Regions from separate parts of the Pseudoduganella sp. R-34 genome, predicted to be linked through region 4. Evidence: predicted binding sites of a transcription regulator. Region 4 holds the regulator's gene; each other region holds the start of a gene.
What was found. Region 4 encodes sigma-54, which starts transcription at its own class of promoters, with help from an activator protein. Its sites were predicted from a motif close to TGGCANGNAANCTGCTTT; they were not measured.
Positions count from the first base shown of each region.

Region 1: a site for sigma-54 is predicted at 2,012-2,029, ahead of ACN9MW_RS03725 (TldD/PmbA family protein). Genes of this name have one in related genera too.
Region 2: a site for sigma-54 is predicted at 2,327-2,344, ahead of ACN9MW_RS29385 (PEP-CTERM sorting domain-containing protein). Genes of this name have one in related genera too.
Region 3: a site for sigma-54 is predicted at 2,209-2,226, ahead of ACN9MW_RS07425 (PEP-CTERM sorting domain-containing protein). Genes of this name have one in related genera too.

Region 1 is NZ_CP184572.1:807,071-811,278, reverse strand. Features, by position in the region: gene ACN9MW_RS03730 (TldD/PmbA family protein) at 1-307, opposite strand, end outside; gene ACN9MW_RS03725 (TldD/PmbA family protein) at 324-1,958, opposite strand; gene ACN9MW_RS03720 (class I SAM-dependent methyltransferase) at 2,198-3,013, shown strand; gene ACN9MW_RS03715 (substrate-binding periplasmic protein) at 3,017-3,874, shown strand; gene ACN9MW_RS03710 (serine hydrolase) at 4,033-4,208, opposite strand, start outside.
Region 2 is NZ_CP184572.1:6,377,153-6,381,360, reverse strand. Features, by position in the region: gene trmB (tRNA (guanosine(46)-N7)-methyltransferase TrmB) at 1-463, shown strand, start outside; gene ACN9MW_RS29395 (DMT family transporter) at 465-1,361, opposite strand; gene ACN9MW_RS29390 (DUF1737 domain-containing protein) at 1,424-1,612, opposite strand; gene ACN9MW_RS29385 (PEP-CTERM sorting domain-containing protein) at 1,704-2,273, opposite strand; gene ACN9MW_RS29380 (helix-turn-helix domain-containing protein) at 2,606-3,481, shown strand; gene ACN9MW_RS29375 (hypothetical protein) at 3,604-4,208, shown strand, end outside.
Region 3 is NZ_CP184572.1:1,582,588-1,586,795, reverse strand. Features, by position in the region: gene ftsX (permease-like cell division protein FtsX) at 1-852, shown strand, start outside; gene rpoH (RNA polymerase sigma factor RpoH) at 1,177-2,067, shown strand; gene ACN9MW_RS07425 (PEP-CTERM sorting domain-containing protein) at 2,261-2,836, shown strand; gene ACN9MW_RS07420 (hypothetical protein) at 2,975-3,421, shown strand; gene ggt (gamma-glutamyltransferase) at 3,428-4,208, shown strand, end outside.
Region 4 is NZ_CP184572.1:936,444-940,651, reverse strand. Features, by position in the region: gene ACN9MW_RS04415 (Lrp/AsnC family transcriptional regulator) at 1-338, opposite strand, end outside; gene ACN9MW_RS04410 (enoyl-CoA hydratase/isomerase family protein) at 335-1,420, opposite strand; gene hpf (ribosome hibernation-promoting factor, HPF/YfiA family) at 1,496-1,855, opposite strand; gene ACN9MW_RS04400 (RNA polymerase factor sigma-54) at 1,928-3,424, opposite strand; gene lptB (LPS export ABC transporter ATP-binding protein) at 3,434-4,189, opposite strand; gene lptA (lipopolysaccharide transport periplasmic protein LptA) at 4,192-4,208, opposite strand, start outside.

The sequences.
Region 1 (4,208 bases), 130 kb from region 4:
CCGGCGTCGGCATGAACTCCGGATTTTCCGGCGCCAGTTTTGCCAGTTCTTCCGCGCGCTGCACGGCTTTCGCCAGCGACTTGTCGTCAAACTCGTTGATGACTGCCGTGCCCTGCTTCTTGCCGAAGGCGACCGCCACGGACAGCTGGGTATTTTCCACCAGGCCGGCAGTCGACACGGCATTGCGCGCATAGCGGATATTGCCGGTGCGGCTGCCGTTGATGGTGACGATGCACTCATCGGCTTTGCTCAGCGACATGACCTTGTCGGAGATGCGCTTGGTCTCTTCCTGATTCAGGATCTTCATTCGTAGTCCTTTCGCCTTAGCCGATCTTGCGGGCAGTGTTGATCACGTTGATGCCGTTGAATCGCGAAGTTGACGAACCGTGCGACACCGCGCTCACCTGCATCGGCTGGCCTTTGCCGTCGAAGAAAGAGCCGCCCATGCGCCAGTCGCGCTCATCGCACATGGCGGTGCAGGCGTTCCAGAACTCCTGGGTATTCGACTGGTAAGCCACGTCTTCCAGCATCTGGCCGATCTTGCCGTCCTTGATCTCGTAGAACATCTGGCCGCCGAACTGGAAGTTGTAGCGCTGCTGGTCGATCGAGAAGGAACCGGCCCCCACGATGTAGATGCCCTTCTTCACGTCTTTCACCAGTTCGTCCGGGGTCATCTTCTTCTTGCCAGCCTTGAGCGAAACGTTAGGCATGCGCTGGAACTGCACATTGCTCCAGGAGTCCGCGTACGAGCAGCCGTGCGATTCTTTCTCGCCGATCACCGCCGCCTGGTCGCGCGTAGCCTGGTAATTCACCAGGATGCCGTCCTTGATGATGTCCCACTTCTTGCACTTGACGCCTTCGTCGTCGTAGCCGACCGCCCCCAGCGAACCCTGGATGGTTTTGTCTGCCTCGATGTTGACCAGGTCCGAACCGTACTTGAATTTCTTCGACTGCTGCTTGTCCAGGGTCGCGAAGGAAGTGCCGGCGAAGTTGGCCTCGTAGCCCAGCACGCGATCGAGTTCGGTCGGGTGGCCGACGGATTCGTGGATGGTCAGCCACATATGTTCCGGCGACAGCACCAGGTCGTACTTGCCCGGCTCGACCGACTTGGCGGTCAGCTTTTCCTTGGCCTGGCGGCCGGCGGCCTTCGCATCCTCGACCAGGTCATAGGTACGGTTGTACAGCGTGGCGACGCCGCCCGCTGCCTTGATCTTGTCTTCCTTGCGGCCGTCCAGGTATTCATAGCCCATGCCGACCGGGGTGCCCAGGTCGGAACGGCTGCGGAACTTGCCGGTCGACTTGTCAACGGCCGTGGCGAAGAACGGCACCCACAGGCGATGCAGGTCCTGGTCGATATAGGAACCGTCGGTGGAAGCGAAGTACTTCTGCTGGTTAACCTGGAACAGCAAGGACTGGATGAACGAAGCGCCGGCTTCCAGCGCGCCCTTGTTGGCGGTGATCAGCAGGTCGGCCTTCTCCTTGATCGGCACGGTGCGCCAGTCCTTCTTGATCGGGGTCGCCCACGACACTTCGCCCACGCCCGGCGTCGGCGCCAGCTGCACGCCGGCTGCCTGCAGCTTGGCGTTCGCCTTGGCGATGGCGACCGCCTGGCGCGCCGCGCCGGCCACGCCGTCCGGCGACATGTCGCTGGTGGCGGCAAAGCCGTAGGCGCCGTTGGCGATCACGCGCACGCCCACGCCAGCGGATTCGGTATTGGTGACGTTTTCGATGTTCAGGTCACGGGTCGTGATGAACTGGTTCAGGTAGCGGCCGATGCGCACGTCGCAGTAGCTGGCGCCGGCCTGGGTGGCCGCGGTCAGCGCGGTATCTGCCAGCATCTTCTTGAACTTCACTTCCACGGGCTTTACCAGCTCGTCGGCCGCAATGGCGCGGCCAAAAGGCATCATCATGGCAGCCATTGCACCGCCGCTCATGTTGAGGAATGCACGTCGTTCCATAGTCTCTCCAGGGTTATCGTTTTTACCTAAGACAGCTTGCAGGGATCAAATCGTACGCAATTTTTATGCCATTGTGTAAAGCTTGTACAAAGCTGAAACATATCCGCAAAAAGTGTCCGGGCAGTGTCCGCACACCGTCCGCGCGGACACTTGACCGGGCGGCCAGCTTGCACGATCATCAAGTCCCGGGCGACCGGAGCCGCTGCGTCGCCTGCCCAACGAAAAAAGGAGACTCCTGAATGAAACAGTACGTCCTGGCCGGCCTGCTGGCCGTTGGCTTTACCGGTTTTTCCGGCGTTGCACTGGCAGATCCTGCCCTGAAAGCTGCAATCGCCAGCCCTACCCGCAACGCGGACAACGTCAAACGCGACCAGTACCGCCATCCTTACGAGACCCTGACCTTCTTCGGCATCAAGCCGAACATGACGGTGGTCGAACTGTCGCCGGGCGGCGGCTGGTACACCGAAATCCTGGCCCCTTACCTGCGCGACCAGGGCAAGCTGATTACCGCCGGCTCCAGCCCGCAATCGGCCGACGAACGCGTGCGCAAGTCGGCTGAACGCTTCCAGGAGTTCCTGGCCAAGCAGCCGGGCCGCGACAAGGTGGTGCTGGGCGCCTTCGAACCGGGCAACGGCGTATACACTTACGCGCCGAAAGGCAGCGCCGACATGGTGCTCACGTTCCGCAACATCCATAACTGGATCGGCACCGGCGACGAGAACATGAAGAAGCTGATGGCCAGCATCTACGACACGCTGAAACCAGGCGGTATCTTCGGCGTGGAGGAACACCGCCTGCCGTCCGCCATGACCCAGGATGCCAAGGCCAGTACCGGCTATATGCACGAAGCCTATGTCATCAAGATGGCCGAACAGGCCGGCTTCAAGCTGGTGGCAAAGTCTGAAGTCAACGCCAATGCCAAGGATGACGCCAACCACGAGAACGGGGTGTGGGCCTTGCCTCCGACCTTCACCAACAAGGACAAGGACCGCGCCAAGTACGCTGCCATTGGCGAGAGCGACCGCATGACGCTGAAGTTCGTCAAGCCGCAGTAATCAGTGCTGAAAAAGCTGCAACGCTCTGCCGCCGGCTTGCTGCTGGCGGCAGCATCCACCCTGGCCAATGCGGGCGACGCGGCCAATGCGCCGCTGATGCGCTTCGTCCTGCCCTCGGTCACGCCTGGCTCCGAGGTACAGGTCACCTACTTTCACCTGCTGCTGCGCCTCGCGCTGGAAAAGACCGACGGCCCCTTCTCCATCGAGTTCTATCCCCACGAACTGACCAGCCCGCGCCGCGCCCTGGAACTCAAGCGCAATGGCGTCATCAACATCATGTGGGACGGCACCAACGCCGAGCGGGAACGCGACCTGCTGCCGATTCGCATCTCCCTGGTGCGCGAGCTGAACGACTATCGCGTCTTCATGATCCGCAAGGAGGATGAAGCCCGCTTCCGCGAGGTTCGCAGCCTGGGCGACCTGCGCAAGCTCGTTGCCGGCGCGGGCGTCAACTGGCCTTCGGTGGATGTGTTGCGCCACAACCGCTTGCCGGTTGAAACGACGGTCAATTACAGTTCGCTGTTCCCGATGCTGAAAGCAAAGCGCTTCGACTACATGCCGCGCGGCGTGCACGAGGCCTGGGCCGAGGAAAAGGTGTATGGGAAGGATGGATTGATGGTGGAACCGACGATCTTCCTGCATTACCGCGTACCGTTCTATTTCTTTGTCAGCAAGGACAACAAGGCGATGGCGGAGCGGGTGGAGCGAGGCTTGAAACTTGCGCAAGCCGATGGCAGTTTCGACAAGCTGTTGAACGGCTACCCGGCTTTCCAGCGCGCCCTGGGGGAGATCGCGGCGCGCAAGCGCAAGGTATTTGAACTGGAGCTTCCTAGCGGGATTGCAGGCGGCTCATCAAGGTGACAAAGCCGTATCCGGCAACGAAAAGACCGCCCAAGACGACGGCAATTGAAACGATCAGGCTAGTCATTCATTCTCCCAAGTGCACAAACCAGCCGCTATTATGCTGCATGCGCACATGAATGATTCTCACACTTCGTTTCAAGTTTGTCGGAATTTTGTCATTTTTTCACCGGAGTAAAGGACAAATCGGCGAAGTCATAGCTGAAATCAGTCTCGGTGGACACTGGCGCCATCTTCATGCGATCAATGGAACCGTCCGGATTCAGCGAAAACGTCACATAGGCATCGGCGTTGAAATTGCGCTCCTTCCAGCGCACGATGAACGTGTCGTGCT
Region 2 (4,208 bases), 1.4 Mb from region 4:
GCTGATGCCGGAGAAGGATTTCATCGGCGTGGAAGTGCACACCCCGGGCGTGGGCAGCCTGCTCAAGCTGATCGGCGAGGAAGGCCTGACCAACCTGCGCGTGATCCAGCACGATGCGGTGGAAGTATTGCGCGACATGATCCCGGCCGGTTCGCTGGCGGGCGTGCATATCTACTTCCCTGACCCATGGCACAAGGCGCGCCACAACAAGCGCCGCCTGATCCAGGCCCCATTCGTGAAAACCCTGTGCGAGCACCTGGCGCCGGGAGGCTATATCCACCTGGCGACCGACTGGGAAGATTACGCGGTGCAGATGCTGGAAGTGCTGAGCGCCGAGCCGGCGCTGCAGAACACCGCTGCAGGCTACGCGCCGCAGCCGGCCTACCGCCCGCTGACCAAGTTCGAAAACCGCGGCCTGAAACTGGGCCACGGCGTCTGGGACCTGGTATTCACCAAGAAATGATCTAGGCTGCCGCCGGCGCCTGTGCTTTGGCACGCGCCGGCATAAAGGCCAGCAAATTCCCCCCGATGACCAGCAGCAGCCCGGCCAGGGCCATGCTGCTCCACTGGTATCCCTCGAAGACGGTGGACACCGTCAGCGCCACCACGGGGAACAGCACCGTGCAGTAAGCCGCGCGGTCCGGACCGATTCTCCCCACCAGCAGCAGGTAAGCCGTGAAGGCAATCACCGATCCCGGCACGGCCAGGTAGAGCAATGCGCCGACATAGCGCGGGCTTGGGTCGAAGTTGAACGGCATGCCGAGCGCCAGCGCGCCAAGCGTCAGGATGGCGGCGCCGCACAGCATGGCCCAGGTGTTGGTCAGCCAGGGCTGCATGCCCAGCGCCTGCATGCGGCTCGAGAGCAGGTTGCCGGTCGAGAAGCACAGCGTGCCAAGCAGGGCCAGTCCCAGGCCGGCCAGCATGCCGGCATCGTTCCAGTGCCCCTGCATGGAAGGCAGGAACAGCAGCACGATGCCTGCCAGTCCCAGCACCGCGCCGCCCATGACTTGCGGCCGGATCGGCCGCTTCATGAAGAGACGGCCATTGATCGCATTCCAGATCGGCGCGGTCGAAAACACCACCGCCACCAGGCCGCTCGGCACCCACATCGTGGCGTAGTAAAAGCACAGGAAGTTACAGCAGAACAGCGCAAGCCCCTGCGCGAGCAGGTAGCGCCAGGCGGAACGCGGCGGCAGGACTTGCTGCCTGCGCGCGAGCAGGATCAGCATCAGCACCAGCGCCGCGATCCAGAAACGATAGGCGATCGACACCGGCGCTGCGACGACGCCGAGCTGGAATTTGATCGCGATCCAGGTGGTGCCCCAGATGAGCACCGTGGTGAGGTAGAGGGCAGTATTCATCGTCCTGCCAGTGTGCCGCTTGCCGCGCACCGGCAGTTGTCTGAACTTGCTGTTTGTTCCGGCTAAGACTTGGCCGTGGGCCAAAGGACGGCCTGGGCCACGATGACCGTCTCGCCGTTAAAGGTCAAGGAAGGCGAACCGTAAAGTTGATAGCCAAGTGCGAGCGCTTCGCTGACTCGCCGGCAAAACTTCGAATCGTCGGGGCCAGTCAGGACTCGGTAAATTGGCAGGTCGTCTGGAGGTGTATTCATGGGGCAGGCACTTCACTAGGCGGTAACAGTTCTGGTGCCAGGTATTATGAACCAGCGCGCGGAATGCCGCACGCTGGCTGGTTCTTCCTGCCTACTTCGAAGTGCGGCGGCGCGAAACGCCCAGTGCGGACAAGCCGAGGCCAAGCAGCATCAGCGTGCCCGGCACGGGCACTTGTTGCACAGGCGTGGTGTCGACGTTAATCTCGGAAAAGCCAAAGCCTTGCGTCCCGCCGTCCTGGTCGATATTGAAAACGACCGAGGTCACGTTGCCCATGCCGGCGATGGCCAGGGTGCCGGTGCCGGACAAGGTTTGCGTCGCGCCGTTGGAACCGCTCACCGTGATCGACGACGCGCCATCGGCATAGGCGGCGATATTGATGTTGACCAGGTTGAAGCTGGCCCCGAAGAAGTCGATGACCCAACTCACGTCGTCGGCGTTCTGGAAGCCGTTGTGGATGCCGATATCGCCGATAAACAAGGGATCGAAATGGTCGCCGGCACGCACCGTGCGGAGGCGAAAGCCGTCTTCCGTATAAGTGTCGACAACAGCCGAGCCATTGTTGTTGGCGAAGGCGCCGCTGGTCAGGTCAAGCTGGATCGGCGCTGCTTGTGCTGCGGAGATAGCGAGTGACAGGGCTGCCAGGCAAGCGAACTTCTTCATCGATAATTCCTTTCAAAACAGTAGGAAAGTTGACAGCATTGCTTCAAATGCAATAAGCAATTTTTATACCCTGCGCCAGCAAATAACTGATTCTTATCGATAAGTGGTTTCACGGCTGGTCGACGCTGTAAATTTTCCCGACACTAGCGGCGGCGAGCCCAGGTCCCCTTGTCTGATCTTGCGCAAATCGGAGGGGCGGCCGGCCGGATGGGAATGGCCGTGCTAGACTTTTCGGCGTGAAGCCACTGACTGGACAACTTGAGGATGCCGCTCCGCGCAAGCGCGTGGGGGCGGCGGCGCGCGCGGCGCTGGCGGGCAAGCCGGGCGATGCGATGTCGCACGCCGTGTTCCGCACCATGTCCGGCACCGATGCCACGCTGGAGCGTTTTGCGTGGCTGGGCGACGGGCTGGCGGCTGCGGTCTGGCATCGCAGCACGCCGGAGGCGTTCACCGAGTATCGCCAGCCGGGCCACCACACCTTGTCCTGCTACCTGGGCGGCGGCTACGAAGTCGAGCGCGAAGGCTTGCCGGGGCAGTATGGCGCGCCACAGCGCCTGTGCTCCCTGCCGGACTGGCACGAATCGGAGTGGGTGGTGCGCGGCCAGTTGCGCATGCTGCACGTGTACTTCATGCCGGAGCATTTCACGCAGCGCGCCGTGGCGGAGCTGGATCGCGAGCCGCGCGAACTCACCTTGCAGGACAAGACCTATTTCGAGAACCAGCGCCTGGTGCAACTATGCGGCGAGTTGCTGCAGCAGCCGTGGGACGACGCCGACCAGCTGCTGCGCGCCAATGAAATCACGCACGAGGCCTTGAGCGAGCTGCTGCAATCGCAATCGATGACCAGGCCTGGCCTGCGCTTGCGCGGAGGGCTGGCGCCGCTGGTGCGCCGCCGCTTGCACGAATACATCGAAACCCACTTCGACCAGAACATCACCCTCGGCATGCTGGCGCAACTGGCGTGCATGTCGGAATTCCATCTGGCCCGCATGTTCCGCATCAGCTTCGGCATGCCGCCGTCGGCCTGGATTGCAGCACGCCGCATCGAGCGTGCGCGCGGCCTGTTGCGCGCAGGGCGCCTGCCGCTGCAGCAAGTCGCCGAAGCGTGCGGCTACGCCGACCTTCGCCATTTCAGCCACCGTTTCAGCGAAGCCGTCGGGGCGCCGCCCGGCCGCTACCGCCAGCTTGTGAGCGGACTCAAGTCCTGACCCTATCGCTGTGCCGCGCACGATTAGAAGCTCAGCGCGCGCCGCTGACGGGGCAAGTCCACCATTGGCTCCTGTGCCTTGGCTGGAGGATGCCATGAAACCGGTTGCCCGATTGTGCGGTCTTGTCCTTGCCTAGCCATTACTCGCTGCTGCCCAGGCGCCGCGGCAGCGGACTGGAATGCCTGACGGACAGCAGCGAAGAAGCGATCCTCACCGATATGAATGACGCTGGCCAGCTGGTGGGATCATCCGGCGCCCAACCGATGATCTGGCAATCGGGACGGCAGCCCATCACATTCGACGCGGGCGTTCATGGCGGAACGGCGGTTTCCATCAATAACAAGGGCACGATTGTCGCGATGGCACGTGCAGTGGATGGTGAAAATGGTGACCAGGAGCAGGTTGTCGGCCTCTCGCGCGCAGGGGATCATGCCGGAGTCTGGCAGGACGGCGCTTATCACGATCTGCCCGATGCGGGCTATTCGTGGGCGCGCGACATCAACGACAAGGGCTGGGCGGCCGGCGGCAGCGGTAGCGATATTACCGAGGCCCATGGCACAATCTGGAAAGGCGAAGTGCTGGAGACCTACGGCCCCGGCTACGCCACCGCCATCAACAACGCAGGCGTGGCCGTCGGCTATTGGGAAGGCACGCAGCACGGCATGCTGTTTTCCGGTGGGCAGACATACGACCTGAACACGCTGTGGGACAGAAGCGGCTGGGACGG
Region 3 (4,208 bases), 650 kb from region 4:
GCGCCGGGTTCTTTCCTGTTCAATATCCTGGTGGTCGCGATTGCGCTGGCCCTGCCCTTCATGGGCGTGACCTTGCTCGACAATGTACGGCCGATGTCGGAGCAGATGGCGGTCGAGCCTGAACTCAGCGTCTTCATCAAGGCCGACACGCCGCGCGAACAGGCCACCGGGCTGGCCTCCTCGCTGCGCAACATTGCACCGACGGCCAAGATCATCTTCACTTCGCGCGAAAAAGCGCTGGAACAGCTCAATGCCAAGAGCGGCTTGTCCGACGTGGTCGCCACCCTGGGCGAGAATCCGCTGCCGGACAGCTACGTGGTGAAGCTGAACGCCTTCCAGGACGCGGCCGAAGGCAGCAAGATCGACAGCATCGCCGACCAGATGCGCGCCCTGCCGGGCGTGGAATCGGTGCAAGTCGATTCGGCCTGGGTAAAACGGCTGGCTGCCCTGCTGGGCGTGCTGCGCCTGGCCCTGCTCCTGCTGGCCGCCACGCTGGCCACGGTGGTGGTGGCGGTAGTGTTCAATACCATACGCCTGCAAGTGATGACCCAGCGCGAAGAAATCCTGGTGTCCAAGCTGATCGGCGCCAGCGACAGTTTCATCCACCGCCCCTTCTATTACACCGGCGCCCTGCTCGGCCTGTGTGCCGGCGGCGTGGCCCTGGGCGGCGTGGCGCTGGCCCTGCAGCCCCTCAACCGGGCCATTGCAGAGTTTGCAAGACTGTATGCCTCCGAATTCCAGCTGGCTCCGCTCGATCCCCTGGGCACGGCCGGCCTGCTGGCCCTGTCCGCCGGCCTCGGCCTGATCGGCGCCCTGCTCTGCGTCCAGCGTCATCTTTCCAGGCTAAATTGAAAGTTGAAAGTCGGGGTCAGGTCTGGCAATCCGCCACAATGTGGCGGATTGCCAGACCTGACCCCGACTTTCAACTTCATCGTGCGTACCCGCACGGAGCCGCGCCCCTGCCCGCCTTATCCTGACTTTGATCCAACGCAAGGAATAGCGCTTTGCCGATAGTGTTTTTGCTATCAGAGCCATAAAATCCCAGCAATTGGCACTCACCAAGGGAGAGTGCTAATATATGTTCAGAACGGCATGATAGAGGTTAAGAATCATTTAAGTTCTGTCGTGCATGCTGGTAACTCTGAAAAGCATTCCCTTCAAGCGAGGATAGACAAGATGACCGCAACAAACGCACTGGCACCTGCCGGCAGCAACGCGCTGACCCTTGGCTTCAGCGGGAGCCTGGGCAACCTGGACGCTTATATCTCGGCTGTCAATCGCCTGCCCATGCTGACCCATGAGGAAGAAGTGGCGCTGGGCAAGAGCCTGAAGGAAAAGAACGATATCAAGGCCGCGGAAACGCTGGTGACTTCTCACCTGCGCCTGGTGGTGTCGATCGCGCGCGGCTACCTGGGCTATGGCCTGCCGCACGGCGACCTGATCCAGGAAGGCAATATCGGCCTGATGAAGGCAGTCAAGCGCTTCGACCCCGACCAGGGCGTGCGCCTGGTATCCTATGCCATGCACTGGATCAAGGCTGAAATCCACGAATACATCTTGAAGAACTGGCGCCTGGTCAAAGTGGCCACCACCAAGGCCCAGCGCAAGCTGTTCTTCAACCTGCGCAGCCACAAGCAGGGGCTCGACGCCATGTCGCCGGCGCAAATCGACGAACTGGCCAAGACCCTGGACGTGAAGCGCGAGGACGTGATCGAGATGGAAACCCGCCTGAGCGGCCGTGACATCGCGCTGGAAGCGCCGTCCGACGACGAAGACGACAAGTTTTCGCCCATCGCCTACCTGTCCTCCGACAATATGGAGCCGACCAAGGTGCTGGAAGCGGAACAGGTGGTGCGCCTGCAGTCCGAAGGCCTGGAAACCGCCCTGTCCAAGCTCGACGCCCGTTCGCGCCGCATCGTCGAGGCACGCTGGCTGGCCAACGACGATGGTTCGGGCGCCACGCTGCATACGCTAGCGGAAGAGTTCGGCGTGTCGGCCGAGCGCATCCGCCAGATCGAAGCGGCTGCGCTGAAGAAAATGAAGGGTGCGCTGGCCGCCTACATGTAAGCCTGCACCCTCCGGCAAAAGCACCGATTCCGCAAGGGTCGGTGCTTTTTTTACTTTTGGGCAAGCTTCTTAATGTCGGGAATTTTTACATTCCACATCGCAACTATCGCTAAGCCCTTGATATGGCTGAGTTTGAATTCCTGGCATAGCGATTGCTTAGTAACTCTCAAGCACACTCACTGAGGAGTTACCCATGTTCAAGAAGCTTGCATTGACCGCAATTTGCGCCCTGACAGCCAGCTTGGCCGTTGCAGGCCCGACCAAAGACGGACAAACCTACGGCAATCCACTGGCATTGACGGTTGATTCGGTAATCAGTGCTGGCTGGAATCCTGACGGTGAATCGGTTTGGACCTTTGCCGACTGGATTCACGTAAAAGACCTGGAGGTCCTGTACGTGACGGTGAGCGTCGACACCACCTTCGACTTTGGCATTACGCCGCCAAATGGCGGCAGCGTCCAGGATTTCGACTTCGACCTCTTCCTCGACAACGTTGGGGTGGCCAAGACCCTCCCCAAGCCCAGCAGCTATTCCGCTTACTGGGACGAAGTTTCCCTGACGGCGGGCGTCGTCCACACCTTCAAGCTCAATTCGCTGAACGTGCACGACAACAATACCAATGTCGAATTCAAAGTCATGGCCAACAGCGCCAATGCGCCGACCGACCCGGGCGTTCCCCCGCAAGAGGTTCCGGAACCCGCTTCCTTGGCACTGCTTGGCGTCGGCCTGATGGGCTTGGGGATAGTCCGCCGCCGCCGCACACAATAAGTTGTGAAAACCAACTATAAAAACTGGCGCCCTCCGGGGCGCTTTTTTTTCGGCGCGACCATACTGTTGAGTGGACTCAACAGTGCAACACGATAGTTTGTAATTTGCTAAGCTGTTCCCAGGCCAGAGGAGAACATCATGCAAGCTAGACTGATCTGTCTGGGCATGGCGGGCCTGGTCCTCGCTATTGCCGCCGCCTGCGGCTCGACCCGCAGCACTGCCGAGGATGCAGCCAGCCGCCCGGCACCACGCACCAGCGCCAGCTACGTCCTGGCACAAGGGGAAATCGTCAAGCTGGCCCCTGCAGTCACGCTCAAGCTCGAGCGTGTCAATGACAGCCGCTGTAAAAAAGGCGCAGTCTGCGTCTGGGCTGGATACATCAGCTACAGCTTCGTGCTGAGCGACCAGCAAGGCAGCTCCAGCTTCGTGCTGGCGGACGCCATGCCGGGGGCCAGCAAGACCGTGACGCTTAATGGGCTGACCTTCACGCTGCTGGGGATGGAGCCGGCAGAACCGCCGTCGCTGAAGGCACCGGCGCCGGATTATCGGGTAAGCTTGCGGGTAAATATTTCCCAGCCAACATAGCTGCCCATGACGCCACATGCCCTGCCCCGACGACTGACGTCCACCATCATCCTTGCGCTGGCGTTCGGCGCCCCGGCCTGGGCCAAGACCCCGGTTGCCAGCGGCACCGGCGGCGCCGTGGCGACCATCAGCGAGCCGGCCTCGCAGGCCGCGCTGGCGATCCTCGACAAAGGCGGCAACGCGGTCGATGCGGCAGTGGCGGCGGCGGCCACGCTGGGCGTGACCGACCCGTTCAGCTGTGGCGTGGGCGGCGGCGGCTTCATGGTGATTTACCTGGCCAGGGAAAACCGCGTCATCACGCTCGACCATCGCGAGGTGGCGCCGGCATCGTTCCAGTCCAACGCTTTCGCGCCGGATGGCAAGGCGATGGATTTCGAGACCGCGGTCGCCAGCGGCATGGCCGTTGGCGTGCCGGGCACGGTGCGCGGCTGGCATGATGCGCTGGACCGCTACGGCACCATGTCGTTCAAACAGGTGCTGGCCCCGGCCATCAAGGTGGCCCAGGATGGCTTCCGGCTGAACGCCAATTTCGTGGCGCTGGTCACGGAAAATGAGAAGAAGTTCGCGCTGTTCCCTGACACCGCGGCGCGCTATATGCGGGACGGCAAGGCACTGCCGGCCGGCACCCTGCTGCGCAATCCCGACCTGGCCAAGACCTACCGCCTGCTGTCCGCCGGCGGCGTGAAAGCCTTCTATTCGGGCAAGCTGGCGCAGGCGATTGTCGACACGGTCAACCGTCCGCCGGTCGCCGCCGGCGTTTCGGTGCGCGCGGGCCGGATGTCGCTGG
Region 4 (4,208 bases):
ACCGTGACGATCAGGTGGAAGTCGAACTCGCCGGCCACTTCGTAGCAGGACATCACCTCGGGCTCGGAACGCATGCGGTGCTCGAACTGCTTGAGGATGTCGGTATTCTGCTTCTCCAGTTCGACCGACACGAATACCGTCAGGGGCCGCCCGGCAAGCGCGCGGTCAACCAGCGCGACAGCCTTGACCAGCACGCCGTCGTTGCGCAGCCTTTCGATGCGGCGCTGGCAGGTCGCGACCGACGAATGCACGCGCTCCGCGATCTCGCGCAACGGCGTGCTGGCATCTTCTTGCAGGATATTCAGGATGCCCCGGTCGATCCGGTCCAGATCCCTCATGCGAGGTGGCGCAAGGGGTGCGCCCAGGCCGGCCAGCATGGTTCGAAGAAGCGCTCCACCATGGCGGGCGTCACTTCGGCCAGCGTTGCGGGATTCCACTGCGGCTGGTTGTCCTTGTCGATCACCAGGGCGCGTACGCCCTCGAAAATCTCGCCGTGTTCGAAGTTGCGGCGCACCAGGTTGCGCTCCATGCGCAAGCAGTCGGACACGCCCAGCGACGCGCCGCGCTTCAGCAGCTCGTGGGTCACGCTCATCATCAGCGGCGAGCGCAATTCCATTGCCTTCAGCGATTTCTGCGCGAAAGGCGTGCTGTCGCCTCGCAGCGAATCCATGATGGCGGGTACCGAGCCCGCCGAGAAATGCTGATCGATCAGGGCACGCTGCGCTTCCAGTTCGCTGTCGCCGGCGAAGGCGTTGTGCGGGCAGGCAAAGACCGCGACAGCATCGCGCAACGATTTGCCGGGCGTCGACTCGAACAGCTTGGCCAGTCCGGCCAGTTCAGTTTCCGGCACGAAGTAGTCAGCCAGGTCGAGGTAGAGCGCATCCGCGGCGCCGACCGTCAGCCCGGTGAGGCCGAGCCACATGCCAAGCTGGCCCGGCGCATGCGACAGGAAGTGACTGCTGCCCACGTCGGGAAACAGGCCGATGTTCACCTCGGGCATCGCCATCCTGGTACGGCCCGTGACGATGCGCACGCCGCACTCCGGCCCGCCCTGCGCGATGCCCATGCCGCCGCCCATCACCACGCCATCCATCAGCGCCACATAAGGCTTGGGGTAGAAATGGATTAAATGGTTCAGCGCATATTCTTCGGTGAAGAAGTCTTCCAGCAGCGCGCTGCCGCCTTGCGTATTGCCGCGGCCGACGTCGTGGAAGAAGCGGATATCGCCGCCTGCGCACAGCGCGCGTTCGCTGCTGCTGCGCACCACGACCGCCGCCACCGACGCATCGTCGCGCCATGCCAGCAGCGCCTGCGTCATCGCGCGCACCATGTCGAGGGACAGTGAATTGAGGGTCTTGGGGCGGTCCAGCGTGATGAAGCCGGTACCGTTGGAGAGTTGGGTGTGTACGTGTTCGCTCATGCAAATATTCTAACGCACACTGGTCGCAAAAAAGGGCGCCAATTGCGCCCTTTGGTGTGCTGCACGGCCAGTCCTTTACATGGCGGTGGGTGGTGCCTCATACGTATCCGGGAAATGCTTGATGGCCGCATGACTGTGGTTCTGCACACGGTCCTTGTATTTCATGACCTGGCGATCCAGTTTATCAATCAGGGTATCGATGGCGGCGTAAAGGTCTTGCGACAGGCTTTCGACGTAAACAGTTTTGCCAGACATGCGCAGGTTGATTTCGGCTTTCTGGCGTTTCTCTTTCTCGGTGAGGTTATCTACAGTCAGGATGACAGCAATATCGATTACTTGATCGAAATGGCGCTTGACTCGTTCCAGCTTGTTCTGCACGTACTCGCGAATGGCTGGGGTCACTTCGACATGATGTCCACTGATGGTGAGATTCATACACACTCCTAAAGATGATGTCGCTCTCGAGTTCGTGCACGCCGAAACGCACAGAGGAACCCATGCACTGCACTACAACGATTTGCGGAGGCTAACTGGAGGGATCTTCAACGCTTCTCGATATTTGGCAACAGTCCGTCGCGCAATCACCATGCCTTGTTCACCCAGCATGTCCGCAATCTTACTGTCGGATAAAGGATTTTTCGGGTCTTCTGCTCCTGTCAATTGCACGATCAGTGCCCGTATCGCAGTCGAGGAAGCCTCCCCCCCGGCTTCGGTCGCGACGTGGCTACCAAAGAAATATTTCAACTCAAACATGCCATGCGGGGTGAGCATATATTTTTGAGTTGTTACGCGAGAAATAGTGCTCTCGTGTAGTCCCAGTGTATCAGCAATTTCACGCAACACAAGGGGTCTCATGGCCACTGCGCCATGACTGAAAAAGTTCTTTTGTCTTTCTACTATCGCTTCCGCGACGCGCAGGATCGTGTCGAAGCGCTGGCGCATATTCTTGATCAACCACTTGGCCTCCTGCAGCTGGCCATTCATCTGCGACTCGCTCTTGCCTTGCTTGAGCAGGTTGGCATACAGCGCGTTCACGCGCAGGCGCGGCACCACGTCGTTGTTCAGGGTGACGATCCAGCCGCCGCGGCCCTTTTTCACGATCACGTCCGGCACCACGTAGTCTGACTCGCCTGACGCAAATTCGGCGCCCGGATGCGGGTTGCACTGGCGGATCACGCACTGTGCTTCGCGCAAGTCTTCATCGTCGCAGTCGAGCGCTTTCTTCAGCTTGGTGAACTCGCGCTGGGCGAACCAGGTCAGGTGCTTCTCGACGATGGTCAGCGCCATGCGGCGCGTCACCAGCGGCACGCCGGGCATGCGCCTGATCTGCAGCGCCAGGCATTCGGAGGCATTGCGTGCGGCGACGCCGGGCGGATCGAAGCTTTGCAGCAGCACCAGGCTGCAGCGCAGGTCGTCCAGTTCGATTTCCAGCTCGGGCGGCAGGCGCTCGTGGATTTCTTCCAGCGGCTCTTCCAGGTAGCCGTTCTCGTCCAGCGCATCGATGATCAGTTCCATCAGCGCGCGGTCGCGCGGCTCCTGCACGGTGACGCGCATCTGCTCGAGCAGGTGTTCGCGCAGCGTGCAGCCGGAAGCTTCCAGTTGCGGGCGGCTGTCTTCGTCGTCGGCGGATTTGCTGCCGGCGCTGGCGCTCCAGTCGGCGTCGTCGCTGCCGTTGCCGGCTTCATGGTCGCCGCCTTCATAGGTATCGCTTTCGCCGGCAGCGGCCGGGGCTTCGCCGCCCTCGCCTTGCGGGCCTTCAGCCGAAGGCGTGGCGGGAGCTTCGGTGCCATTGCCGTTGCCCTGGCTGATGGCGCCATCGGCCAGCAGCCGTACCGAGTGGTCGAGCGGGTCGTCAAGGCGCTCCAGCATGGGATTGTCGCCAAGCAGCTGTTCCAACTCCTGGTGCAGCTCCAGCGTGGACAGCTGCAGCAGGCGGATGGATTGTTGCAGCTGCGGCGTCAGCGCCAGGTGTTGCGAGGTTCGCAGTTGCAGTGTTTGTTTCATGGCCTTCGTTTACATGCGGAAGTGTTCGCCGAGGTAGACGCGGCGAACGGATTCGTTGGCAATGATGTCGTCCGGGCGGCCCGAGGCCAGCACGGCGCCCTGGTTGATGATGTAGGCGCGGTCGCAAATGCCGAGGGTCTCACGCACATTATGGTCGGTGATCAGCACACCGATATTGCGCTCCTTCAGGAAACGCACAATACGTTGGATTTCGATCACGGCGATCGGATCCACGCCGGCAAACGGTTCGTCCAGCAGCACGAAGCGCGGGTTGGTGGCCAGGGCGCGCGCAATTTCCACGCGGCGGCGCTCGCCACCCGACAGCGACAGGGCCGGGTTCTCGCGCAGCTTCTCGATTTGCAAGTCGGCCAGCAGCGATTCCAGGCGCTGCTTGATTTCCGCCTTGGGCAGAGGCTTGCCGTCCACCTTCTGCAGTTCCAGCACGGCACGGATGTTTTCTTCCACCGTCAGCTTGCGGAACACCGAAGCTTCCTGCGGCAGGTAGGACAGGCCCAGCGTGGCGCGCTTGTGGATCGGCAGGCTCGACACGTCGGTGCCGCCGATATCGATGGTGCCTGCATCGGAAGCCACCAGGCCGACGATCATGTAGAAAGAGGTAGTCTTGCCGGCACCGTTGGGACCGAGCAGGCCGACCACTTCACCGCAATCGACTTGCAGCGAAACGTCGTGCACCACCTGGCGCTTGCCATAGGTTTTCTGGAGGCCGCGCACGACCAGCGTGCTGGCGCAGTTATTTGCTTGCATGCTTACTTCTTCTCCGTCG